3 regions of the Cytobacillus sp. QJM3NY_8 genome follow, and region 3 is predicted to be linked to each of the others. Evidence: riboswitches for the same ligand, from Rfam matches in the RefSeq annotation. Region 3 holds a riboswitch; each other region holds the start of a gene.
The links. A riboswitch is a leader RNA that binds a small molecule or an ion and turns the genes downstream of it on or off. The one in region 3 is predicted to bind cobalamin.

Region 1 (4,122 bases), 2.5 Mb from region 3:
ATGGCCCCTGAATCGCAATAATATCCTTTTGTTTAACCCCAAGCTTTTGGCATTTTTCCATATTTCCCATGTTTGGAAGCATCCTGCATACAAGCCGGATATCATCACGCATTAAATATTTTGTGAAGATTTCCAGCGTTTTGCTGCCGGTTGTCAGCATAATCGTTCCTTTATGCGATTGAGCCAATTTTGCTGCTTCCTCATAACTTTCGGCTTCAGTTATGAGCGGTGAGGTGAACTGTTCATTTGGCCTTTCGTAACGTATGTAAGGAATGCTGCATGCTTTGGCTGCTGCCATTGCCGTTTTTGACGCTTCGTCCGCATAAGGGTGACTTGCGTCAATCACAGTGGTCATCTCTTGCATCTGAATTAATTCAATCATGTCATTTTCTGACAGCCGTCCCACTTTATAAGCAATGCCTTCAGCCTTCAAACTGTCAGCTGCCGATTCTGTGACAACGGTTGCCAATAAGGGATAACCTTGATTTTTCAATTGAATAGCTAATGCTCTCGCATCACTTGTGCCTGCTAAAAATAAAATCATAAGATCCCCCTAATCCCCGCATGGTGCCGGTTCGACTTCGATCTTGGAGCTCATATCCTGATAGGTAAAATACTGAATTTTTTTCACACGCTTAAAATATTTAAAAAGCCGTTCATTTGGATGCGCATTTTCTTTGTATTCTTCGATAATCTCCTTTAATAACGGCACCAGCTGATCGGGCTCAATTCCCTCTGCCACCGGCTGGGCAGCATGGGCTGTACGGCCAACCGGCTTTGCCCCGATAAATAGATCAAACTTCTTCTTGCGGTAAACTATGCCGATATCATCAAATACGGCCCGATAACAGGCCATACCGCAGCCGTTAAAACCAATATGCAGTTCCTTTGGAAGCTTTAAGCCCCCCAGTTCAGCTGCAATTTTCTCTGCATATGGAATGGATTCTGCTTTCTCCCCGTAGCAAAAATCGCAGGCTTTTACATTTAGAACATCGCCCACTGGCATGACTGTCAGTTGGCTTTGTTCGAGTTTTTCCACAATCGACTGAGGCCGTCCAGTTGGAATCTTGATTAAAAATCGGTGATCCGGTGTATATTCCATGGTGCCTTTCTCGCCAACAGCTTCTGCCAATACGCGCATTTGGTCTGGTGTAATAAATTTATTGGCAACCCCAGGCGTTACTGCAAATTCAAAAATATCTTCGATTGGCTGCTGCACCAAATGTGTTTGGTCAATCCCCGATTTCGTTGCCATCGATAAAGCCTTTAAAGCCATATCCATTGAGCTGGCTTCTTGTTTTCTTCTCTGGATCTGCTCGTAGCCGGCCTGTGCTTCCCCGGTTTCCTGATTTAATGCCCATGGCTCCGCTTCCTTTTTTAAACGCTGATGCGGCTTTAAGCTTTGCTTCTCTTCACCGAGCGTATACTTTCTTTGATATCCGCGAGGCGTAATGATTTTATTGTCATAAAAGAAAGTGGAGGAATTCCCGATCACAACCGTTGTCAGCATGCCTATATCGTGATCAAGCATTTCCGCCAGTGTAGTCAGAATGACATTCTGATTCTCGCGGTAAGCACTTTTCACAAGACCCACTGGTGTATCAGGAGAACGATATTTTAATAGGATCCTTTGTGCCTCGACAATCTGCCGTGTCCTTCTGCCGCTTTTCGGGTTATATAATGCGATGACAAAATCCGCCATCCCGGCTGCTTCAATGCGCTTTTCGATCACAGTCCAGGGTGTTAAATGATCACTCAGACTGATGGTGCAGGAGTCATGCATGACAGGTGCCCCCAGTAAACTCGCACATGAATTAATCGCAGAGATGCCCGGAACAATTTCCACTTCGATTCCTTCTTCTTCCGTCCAGCCCATTTCGATCAGCACTTCATACACTAAGCCAGCCATGCCGTATACACCCGAGTCACCGCTCGATATCACGGAAACAATATGGCCGGCTTCCGCTCTTTTCACTGCATCCTGCGCACGGGATACCTCCTCAGTCATCCCCGTGCTCACAATGGAACTTGCTGTAACGAATGGCATGATCAGATCTACGTAAGTTTTGTAGCCAATAATGCAATCACTCTGCTGCAGCGCATCCACAGCCCGTTTGGTTATATGCTCACGATCGCCCGGACCGAAGCCGACAACAAAGATTTTTCCCTTCTTCATAGGTAACCTCCAATTAAGAAAAGCACATGCGCCTTGCCTGCTGCCGTGCTGCTCTTAGCAGGCGCCCTGCGCCGGACAATTCTCAAAATTCATTGCTTCTTGCCAAATAAAAAATGCCTGCACTCCTTTTCAAAGGAATACAGGCATATGAAATGACAGTATAAAAATTAGCATACTGAAACTCAAAAACAATTGATCATAATTGTCCCGCCTATACTTCTCCCTCCGAAAAGCAAGTGTCGTTTAAATAAGCAGGTTTCCTGACTTAAGCTTCTTCTTACTCTTACACCTTCCCGATTTCTCAGTGGCATTGTAATTTCATCAGCTTTTACAGTAGCGGGGGCTGTACCAGACTTTCACTGGTTTCCCTTTTACCTCACCAAAGTGAGCACTTATTCAAATTGATATATTAATTTTTTACTAATATAACATATAATGACCAATTTTGACATATTATTTTTTTCTTAATTTTTTAAATGCTATGTTAATGCCTTTGACTTTTTGAAATAGGATTTGGTAAAAAGACCTTATTTCTGCTATTCAGGAGTTAATTTTTGCTGGGATATAATTCACAAAGTTAGACCAAATAGATGTTGTTTAATTTATTTAAAATGACCGATTGTCCCTTTGACATTATTAAAATCATGCCGTTTATACTGGACCATAGATACCATGCCAATAATTGGTCCAATCGCTAAACAGGCAAAGACCCACTCCCAGCCAACTAACCTCTGTATAATTGGGATTAAATTTATAGAAAATATAGTGATCAGGAAACCAATGCACATTTGAAAAGTCAGGGCTGTTCCTACATACTCAACTTCTGCAACTTCTGAAACTGCGGCAGAAAACTGGGCAGAATCTGCGATGACAGACATTCCCCAAATGATAGAAAGGAGTAGAGTTAACCAAATATATTGACCAAAAGTAAAGCCAATCAAGATACAGCAAATGGCACTGATACACATAGAAATAATCGTTAGATTTGCTCTTCCAATTTTATCTGAGACTAGCCCGCCTGCTACACAGCCAATCCCCCCTGCAATTCCGATAATAATAAAAGAGGACAATGCAATGAACCAGGGAGGAATCCCTGGAGAATAGCTTGTAAAACTAGCAGTCAAAAAGATGGGAATCCACGTCCACATCGCATACAATTCCCACATATGCCCAAAATAACCGTAGTTCGCAAGCATTACTGGTTTATTCGAAACTACCTTTTTTATTAATTTAAAAGAGAAAGGTAATTTTTTCGTTGTTACTGGAGCATCTGTTAAAACCCAATTGACAATTACAGCTGCCAGGAGAGCCAATATTGAACTGCAAATAATCACTAATTGCCAATTTAAAGAAGAAGAGAATATAACAATAAAATGTGGCAAAGAGGATCCTAGAGTTAAGGCGGCTATTAATATACCAACTGCAAGCCCGCGTTTTTTCGGAAACCATTGAGATAAAATTTTAACAGCTGTCGGGTATACACCAGCGAGTGATACACCGGTTAATATCCTAAGCAGAATACCGAAAAAAGCCTGATCTGCCAATAAAAGCAAGGCATTCAATAGCGCACCCAGAAACGCTGAAACGGCAAGAACCTTTCGGGGATTAAAACGATCTGCTATCCCAAAATATGAACTAACTAATGCACCCATTACAAAGCCAATTGGGACAGAAGCAGACAGCCATGCTTCTGAGCTGGAGCTAAGATTCCATACTTGAATCAGTTCAGGGGCTATAACAGAAGCACTAAACCACAAGCTTAATGCGCATAATTCAGCTAATCCAATCCATCCTAACGCTCTCCATGAACCTGGAATCATAATATCCCTCTTTCAAATAAAGCATAGTATTGGAGCTATATTGAAAATCTGAAACATAACTTTTTTATCCTCTCAACAATATGAAACTGCGTTATACCTGCTCTCTATAGGACGTCACAAAGTCAG
Region 2 (4,122 bases), 1.9 Mb from region 3:
ATAATCCTTTTTCTCTTCGGAGTACTGCTTGTTGAATATAGGATCAATACTTGGAGTGCTTCCTGCAATTAAAGCAGTTGATGCATTAGGTGCAACCGCCAGCAAATAGGCATTTCGAACACCGTTTTCACTTACCTCTTTGCTCAATGCAGCCCAGTCCATGTCTGACTCTGCCTCCAGATATCCCCTCTTTTCAAAGTAAGCACCCGTTTCCCAATCAGAACCTTTAAAGGCTGAATAGCTTCCTTTTTCTTTAGCCAGATCCATAGAACTTTTTATCGCTAAAAAAGCAATTTGCTCATATAGAATGTCAGCGAATTTTTCTGCTTCTTCGCTTTCCCATGTGATTTTTTTCAGTGCAAGAAGGTGGTGCCATCCAAAAGTCCCCAGTCCAATCGCACGGTACTTCTGGTTTGTGATCTGGCCCTGAGGCACCGGAATACTATTAATATCAATGACATTATCAAGCATTCGCACCTGAATTGGCACAAGCCTTTCAAGTACTCCCTCACTTATGGCCCTTGCAAGATTGATGGATGAAAGATTGCAGACAACGAAGTCTCCTGGATGTTTTTCGATAATAATTCTCCCATCCCTTGTATATTCTTCAACCCTCTTTGTAACACTTTGGTTTTGTACAATCTCAGTGCACAGGTTTGTACAATAAATCATTCCGCAATGTGAATTGGCATTTTTCCGATTTACTTCATCCCGGTAAAACATAAATGGTGTCCCTGTTTCAAGCTGGCTTCTCATGATGGATTTCATTATATCGATGGCAGGCACTTTTTCCCTTGATAGATTCGGGTTATCTATACACTCTTTATATTTCTGGCGGAATGAACCTTCGCCTTCACCTTCATCATAAAAATCCTCCAGTGAAAAGCCCATTACCTTGCGGACTTCATGGGGATCAAATAAATACCAATATCCCCGGCTTTCCACTTTTTCCATAAACAAATCCGGAATGCAGACACCTGTGAATAAATCATGTGTCCGTTGCCGTTCATCTCCATTATTAAGCTTTGCATCAAGAAACGAGAAGATATCTTTATGCCAGACATCCAGATAGACGCTTATAGCACCCTGCCTCTGTCCAAGCTGATCAACACTGACTGCTGTGTTATTCAGCTGCTTCATCCAGGGAATCACACCTGAAGATGCCCCCTTAAATCCTTTAATATCACTTCCTCTGCTGCGGATCTTCCCTAAATATACTCCGATTCCCCCGCCATTTTTAGACAGTGATGCAATATCGGTATTGCTGTCATATATAGAATCAAGACTGTCATCAACAGTCTCAATGAAACAGCTTGAAAGCTGTCCCCAGTTTTTCCCTGCATTAGCGAGTGTTGGCGTGGCAACAGTCATATACAAACCACTCATTGCCCAGTAAGCTTCTTTAATGAGTTCAAGCCGCTTACCCTTCGGCTCCCTTTTCATCAGCACCATGCTGATGATCATGAACCGTTCCTGTGGAAGCTCATAAAGATTTTTCTGTTTGTCCCTGGCAAGATATCGGTCAGCCAGCATTTTCAACCCCAAATATGTAAATAAGCGGTCATTTTCTTTCTTTATGAATTGGGCAAGTTCATTTATCTCATCCTTTGAATACACATCTAATAAATCCTGGTCATAAATTCCTAAAGCCGTCAGCCGTTCAATTAACGTATAAAAATGTTTGTAGCAATCATCCGGCTGGCATTCTCTATTTTTTCCTGACTCAGTATAGAGCTTCTTAAGAAGCAGACGTGACGCGGCAAAAGTCCAATCAGGCTCATCAATACTTATAAAAGATAAACAATCCAGTATAAACTGGTCATACATTGCTTCCGCTCCCAGCTGGCTCATTTCTTCATACCTTTTTAATAGGTGCTCTATGCCGAGCTGTGGAAATTCTGTCTTAAGTTCTTCTAAAATTTCTATCGGTTGTATGGTTTGGACCATCTTACTTCCTCCTAAAGGCAAAATAAAAATCCGCCCGGAAAATGAGCGGATCAAACGATAGTATAATAGCTGGAAGAAGATGAATAAACGGCCATTACGCGATCGTTTCATCATCTCAATCCCCGAAGATATGAAACTTTCGATCGCCCTGGCAGGTCTCCTGGCTTGTGCTTCACTCTACTTAAAGCCCTTCCCATACAAACGCCATAAAGCGTTTTGTACAGTGGCATGCTCTTTTCGTCTGCACTTACAGTTGCGGGGACAGCTTCGGTTCTACACCGAATTCCCTATTAAGTCCTCATAGGACACCAATCACGATCTATATGTAGTTTTTATTCTTTTTAATATATACTATATATTGTAGATGATTCTATCATATGGAGAAATAGATTACAAATTTTTAATCGTTAATGGACGAAAAAGAACAGGGGGATATTCCCTCTGTTCTTTATTTCTCACTCATGATTTTCCATTTCAATATCATGAGATACCGGCTCAGGGGTAGCCCAAAATGAATCATATACAGCATACCCTGCCATTACAAGAACGAGATACGCAATCGCTGCACCTGCCCATTTTTTCATTTTATCTGCTCCTTTTAATTAAACGTTTTTTCATTTATCGCAGTCTAACGGACAGTATGACCCCACTACAGGGCTCAGAGGAGTCCATGGAGGATGAGTGGGTCAACTGCCCATTGAGGCCCGATTTGTTCAACTAACAATCAGCAGAGAAAAAGAATTCCCGCTGATTGAAGTTTCACTTTATTTTTACTCTTTGTAAACGAAGTGCGTTTAAAACGACAGATACGGAGCTGAACGCCATTGCGGCGCCGGCAAGCCAAGGTGCAAGGAACCCTAATGCAGCTACTGGGATGCCAAGGGTATTGTATGCAAATGCCCAGAAAAGATTTTGTTTTATATTCCTTATGGTTTTTTTGCTCATTAGGATGGCGTCTGCAATACTATTTAAATCCCCTCTCATTAGCGTAATATCAGCTGCTTCCATCGCAACGTCTGTACCGGTTCCGATCGCCATACCAATATCAGCTACAGCAAGTGCAGGTGCATCGTTTATGCCATCGCCGACCATAGCTACTTTTTTTCCCTGGTTCTGAAGTTTTTTTACTTCTTCTGCCTTGCCTTCAGGTAGAACCTCTGCAATTGCAGAGTCTATGCCCACTTCATCAGCTATTGCCTGAGCCGTACGTTTGTTATCTCCCGTAATCATAATGACTTCAATGCCCAGTTTCCTTAAGCGTTTGATTGCATCTCTGGATGTTTCCTTTATTGTATCCGCAACTGCCACGATACCTGCATATTTGCCATCAACCGCGACAAGCATTGCCGTTTTTCCATTTTCCTCCAGTTTTTCCATATCAAGTTTGGCTGACTGGACATTAACGTCGTATTTGTCCATTAATCTTCTTGTACCTATCAGGAGATCTTTTCCATCCACTCTCGCTTTTATTCCATACCCCGGAATAGCTTCAAATTCAACTGGATTAAATAGCATGATTCCTTTATCCTTTATTCCCTTTACTATCGCTTCAGCCAATGGATGCTCAGACTGTTTCTCCGCTGACCCTACAAGCTGGAGAAATGTTTTTTCTTCAACGTTGTGTTCTATAATCACATCTGTTAATACCGGTTTGCCATGTGTAACTGTTCCAGTTTTATCAAGAACGACTGCAGTGATTTCGTGCGTGAGCTCCAGGTGCTCTCCGCCTTTGAAGAGAACCCCATATTCCGCTGCCCGGCCTGAGCCGGCCATTATAGAGGTTGGCGTCGCCAGACCTAGAGCACATGGACATGCAATTACCAGGACAGCAATCAATTTTTCGAGTGCTTCTGCAAAATTTCCAGGACTTACCCATATATACCACACCAGGAATGTAACCACTGCTATGGCCACTACAATGGGAACGAATATCCCAGAGATTCTGTCTGCCATTCGCTGTATAGGGGCTTTTGAACCTTGCGCTTCTTCAACCACTTTAATAATCTGTGACAATGCTGTATCTTTGCCGACTTTAGTGGCTTTAATTTTCAGGAAGCCATTTTTATTAATGGTGGACCCAATAACTGTATCTCCTGCTGTTTTATCAACAGGTACACTTTCCCCTGTCAGCATGGATTCATCTAAAGCAGACTGTCCTTCGATAATCTCACCATC
Region 3 (4,122 bases):
CACAATGTAGCCCCTTTGCGCTCTGGTGCAATGCTTTCCGGTGCAATGAATAACCCGACAAGCAATAGGATGCCTAAACCGTACAGCAGCCAAGTAAGCCTTCTGATTTGCTCGCTGTCAAAATACATGACAATTGCCACAATGATAGCTCCGACAACATAATTTTTTATTTGTGAGACGACAAAATTCCCTTCATATTGATTGGAGGATTGTCCGCTGTAAATAGCGATGCAGCTGATGAGGAAAAATAGCAGCAGAAGAAAGCATAACGTCCAATCGAACCGGTCTGAGAATCTATTATTCTTGTTCATTTGTATACACCTGGTTTCTGTACCTTTTTACATTTTTATCCTAACAAAGAAAAATAAACCTTACAATGGAGAACAGAATACATTTTTTCTCTGCATGTAGTTAGACGAATGAATCAGCATGATGGTTTCCTGTATTTTCAAAAAACCGGGCAGGCTGCAATTTAAAATTTTTTCTCATCGGCAAAGATATTTTCAGTTATTTTTGCTACAATAAGAGAATAAAATACTGGATGTTTAACAGGCAGTTTCAAAAAGAAGCTGTCTTTTTACTAATTTGTGAAGGCGCTTGCGCTATTCTTATCTGTCTAGCTCAGTGCTTTTCTTTGAAAACACCACTTTGGGTAACGGTTCGGAGGTTTCGTCATTGAAAAGAAGGAATCATGCTATTCGTGATCTCATCTACATCCATCTTAATGAACAGGATCAGTATGTGATGACTTATGGAATTGAGTTTGCAGAGTTTGCCCAAACTCTTTCCGATTCTATTAACAATCTGCTGTTGTTAAAGCATCGTTTTGAACATGGGGACTTTAATACCCACACGATGTTCGATTATGTGTCAAGGGACAAGCTGGGCAGGCTGGTTGAGGATGATGTATATGGCTATGGCGATTTTTGCTGGATTGATTTCGAGGAAGAGGAAGCGGTGAATGAGCTTCCCGGCCAGACAATTGCTGAGCTTCTTTATCTCGGCCATGTCAAGGAACATCTTAAGCCGCCTTTTTACAATTATCTGAGCAATCGCTATGTGTACCTGGCCCATGATGATGGCTGGTTTAACCGTACATATTATCGCGATCTGAACGATTTTTACCGCATGCTTGGGGAAGTAATCCCCGGTAAAATGGGACAGATGAAAGTCGAAAAAACGCTCCTTGGCATAAAAAAGAAAAAGACGTATCCTCCTATCACCAGAGATGTCCTGCCTTCCTTAAAGTCTCTTATGAAAGAGGGAGCGGTACTTTCCATTAAGGATATCGAACAGAATCGGGTCCGGATAGAAATTCCTATTTGGATTATTGGCGACTTTGCGAATATGGATGATATGTATGACGAGTATGAGGCCATTGTGAAAGAGCCATGTGAGGCGAAGATTGTGTTTGATAAGAAAACAAGGGAATGGAAAATATACTCGCGCTAGAATTCTGAACTTTTTTACAACATTCAGCAAAATTCTCTTACTTTTTCTGCGTGATGGTGTATAATCGGAGATAGAAAATTTTATATCCGCATAGAACAGGTGTCTTCTCAAAAGGGTTTTAAAACAGGCTCTTTTGAAGACTTAATAGGGAAGCTGGTGAAATTCCAGCGCGGTCCCGCCACTGTAAATGGAAGCTGTCTGTAAATCCACTGTACAGGAATGTATGGGAAGGAGCAGAACGCATTGACCATGAGCCAGGAGACCTGCCTGATTCTTAAGCACCCATAAACCTACGAGGATAGGGAGGTGTTTGGTCCGGCCATCCTTTCTGCACTAATTGATAAATGACCATGCCAACATCTCCTTGCCGTCCGAGGGGATGTTTTTTATTTGGTTGTTTCTAAAAGTCTATGGGTGGCTAACTTAGTTTCTGCCACTGAGTTGATTGCAGCGGAGGGCACTTGACTCCTGCGGGAAGTGAGGGAAGTGAGAGACCCCACAGGCGAAGCCGAGGAGGCTCTCATCTCTCCCCCGGAAAGCAAGTGCCTGCAGCGGAAATCAACGCGCTAGGTTTGTAAGCTAAAAAATCTTATGAGAACCAGCCTTTTATTTTTTAAGATGGTGTTAGACACCACCCGAATTTTGTCGAAAGTTCTAGGAGGATTGCTGAGTATGAGAAAGTTTTATGCATTTTTATTAACGATGCTTCTGGCTGCAGGAGTGCTAGCAGGCTGCGGCGAGAGTGCTGAACAGCCTAAAGAAGAGAAAAAGGTTGAGGAAGGGCAGAATACTGGCGGGGAAGAGGCTGCTTTTCCTGTTACGATAAAGGATGCTCTTGATAATGAAATCGTCATCGAATCCAAGCCCGAAAGAATCGTTTCCATGATTCCAAGCAACACCGAAATTGTTTTTGAATTGGGGCTTGGCGAAGAAGTTGTCGGAGTCTCCGATTTTGATAACTACCCGCCCGAAGCCACAGAAAAAGAAAAGATTGGCGGCATGGAATTTAATGTCGAGAAAATTATTTCTTTAAAACCGGATCTTGTCCTTGCTCACGCGTCAAGCGCACATAATTCCGAAGCTGGCCTTCAGCAATTAAGGGATGCAGGTGTGACCGTCCTTGTTGTCAATGATGCAAAGAGCTTTGATCAGGTTTTTGAATCCATTGAAATGGTTGGAACCGCAGCGGGAGAGAAGGATGAAGCAGAGCAGCTTGTTTCAGATATGAAGAGCAAGCTCGAGGAAATCAAAACAAAAGCTCAGGGCATAAAAGAAGAAGACCGCAAATCGGTTTTCGTGGAAGTTTCACCTGCTCCTGAAATCTATACAGCAGGTACAAAAACATTTATGGATGAAATGCTAAGTGCCATCAATGCAGAAAATATCATTTCCGAAGAAGGATGGCCGAAAATGGATCCGGAAGCGATTATCGAACGGAATCCGGATGTAATCATCACAACTCATGGCTATTACACTGAGGATGCTGCTGGCAATGTAATGAAAAGGGATGGCTGGCAGGATATAACCGCAGTAAAAAATAAGCATGTTGCCGATGTTGATTCCGATATGGTAACCCGCTCTGGCCCTCGTATTATTGAAGGAGTCGAGGAACTTGCAAAAGCAGTATATCCGGACGTATTTAAATAATAAATTTTTAGCTTATCTAACAGCAGCGGCTTTCCTGCTTTTAGCCATGCTGATGGGGATTTCAATTGGAACAGTGTCTGTTCACCCCATGACGATTATCAGAGTAATAAGCGCTGAGCTATTTCCTTTTATTTCATTGGGAAACACGGATGCTATGCATTCAAATATCATTTTGAATATTCGCCTGCCGCGCGTTTTGCTGGCTGGCTTAGTAGGGGCGTCTCTTGCAATTGCGGGAGCCGCCTTTCAAGGTTTATTAAGAAATCCGCTGGCAGATCCATATACAATTGGGGTTTCATCCGGGGCTTCACTAGGTGCTGTTTTAACATTATTCTTAGGATTATCCATTCCGTTTGCAGGAATGTTTACGCTGCCGTTATTCAGCATTTTATTTTCCTTTTTAACCATTTTTGCCGTTTTGCTGTTTGCCAGAAAAATTGAAAGATCCATGAAAGTGGAAACGATTATTTTAACAGGCATTATCTTCAGTTCTTTTCTTGGCGCTCTGATTTCTCTGATGATTGCCCTGACTGGAGAGGAGCTTAGACAGATTATTGGCTGGCTTCTTGGCAGTGTATCCATGAGAGGGTGGGCGTATATTAAAATTATCATTCCGTTTTTTGTACTGGGTGCCATCCTTCTTTTAGTGAACAGCAAAGAGCTTAATGCCATGAGCTTCGGAGAAGAAAAGGCCCAGCATATAGGGGTGGACGTTCAGAAGAGAAAGATGATGGTCCTGATAGCTGGCTCTATCTTGACTGGTGCGGCTGTAGCTGTATCTGGAACGATAGGATTTGTCGGTCTTGTGATCCCTCATCTGACCAGGCTGTTATGGGGACCGGATCATAGGCACCTATTGCCGCTATCTATTCTGATGGGTGCAGGCTTTCTTATTATTGCCGATCTGGTTTCACGGACGATCATTGCACCTACCGAACTTCCAATCGGTGTGATTACAGCGATAATCGGTGCACCTGCGTTTGCTATTATTTTAATTAAAAGAAAGAATAAACTTTGAACCTC

Region 1: linked by a shared signal. The riboswitch ahead of cobJ (precorrin-3B C(17)-methyltransferase) and the one ahead of AC0VZ9_RS01225 (ABC transporter substrate-binding protein) in region 3 are both predicted to bind cobalamin.
Region 2: linked by a shared signal. The riboswitch ahead of AC0VZ9_RS18500 (ribonucleoside-diphosphate reductase subunit alpha) and the one ahead of AC0VZ9_RS01225 (ABC transporter substrate-binding protein) in region 3 are both predicted to bind cobalamin.

Annotation. Positions count from the first base shown of each region.
Region 1 is NZ_CM149681.1:2,973,988-2,978,109, forward strand. It holds gene cobK (precorrin-6A reductase) at 1-544, opposite strand, end outside; gene cobJ (precorrin-3B C(17)-methyltransferase) at 554-2,176, opposite strand; cobalamin riboswitch at 2,410-2,587, opposite strand; gene AC0VZ9_RS15475 (MFS transporter) at 2,779-3,996, opposite strand.
Region 2 is NZ_CM149681.1:3,597,611-3,601,732, forward strand. It holds gene AC0VZ9_RS18500 (ribonucleoside-diphosphate reductase subunit alpha) at 1-1,947, opposite strand, end outside; cobalamin riboswitch at 2,082-2,275, opposite strand; gene AC0VZ9_RS18505 (hypothetical protein) at 2,403-2,531, opposite strand; gene AC0VZ9_RS18510 (heavy metal translocating P-type ATPase) at 2,707-4,122, opposite strand, start outside.
Region 3 is NZ_CM149681.1:221,484-225,605, forward strand. It holds gene AC0VZ9_RS01215 (FtsW/RodA/SpoVE family cell cycle protein) at 1-311, opposite strand, end outside; gene AC0VZ9_RS01220 (hypothetical protein) at 676-1,452, shown strand; cobalamin riboswitch at 1,533-1,737, shown strand; gene AC0VZ9_RS01225 (ABC transporter substrate-binding protein) at 2,125-3,099, shown strand; gene AC0VZ9_RS01230 (FecCD family ABC transporter permease) at 3,065-4,117, shown strand.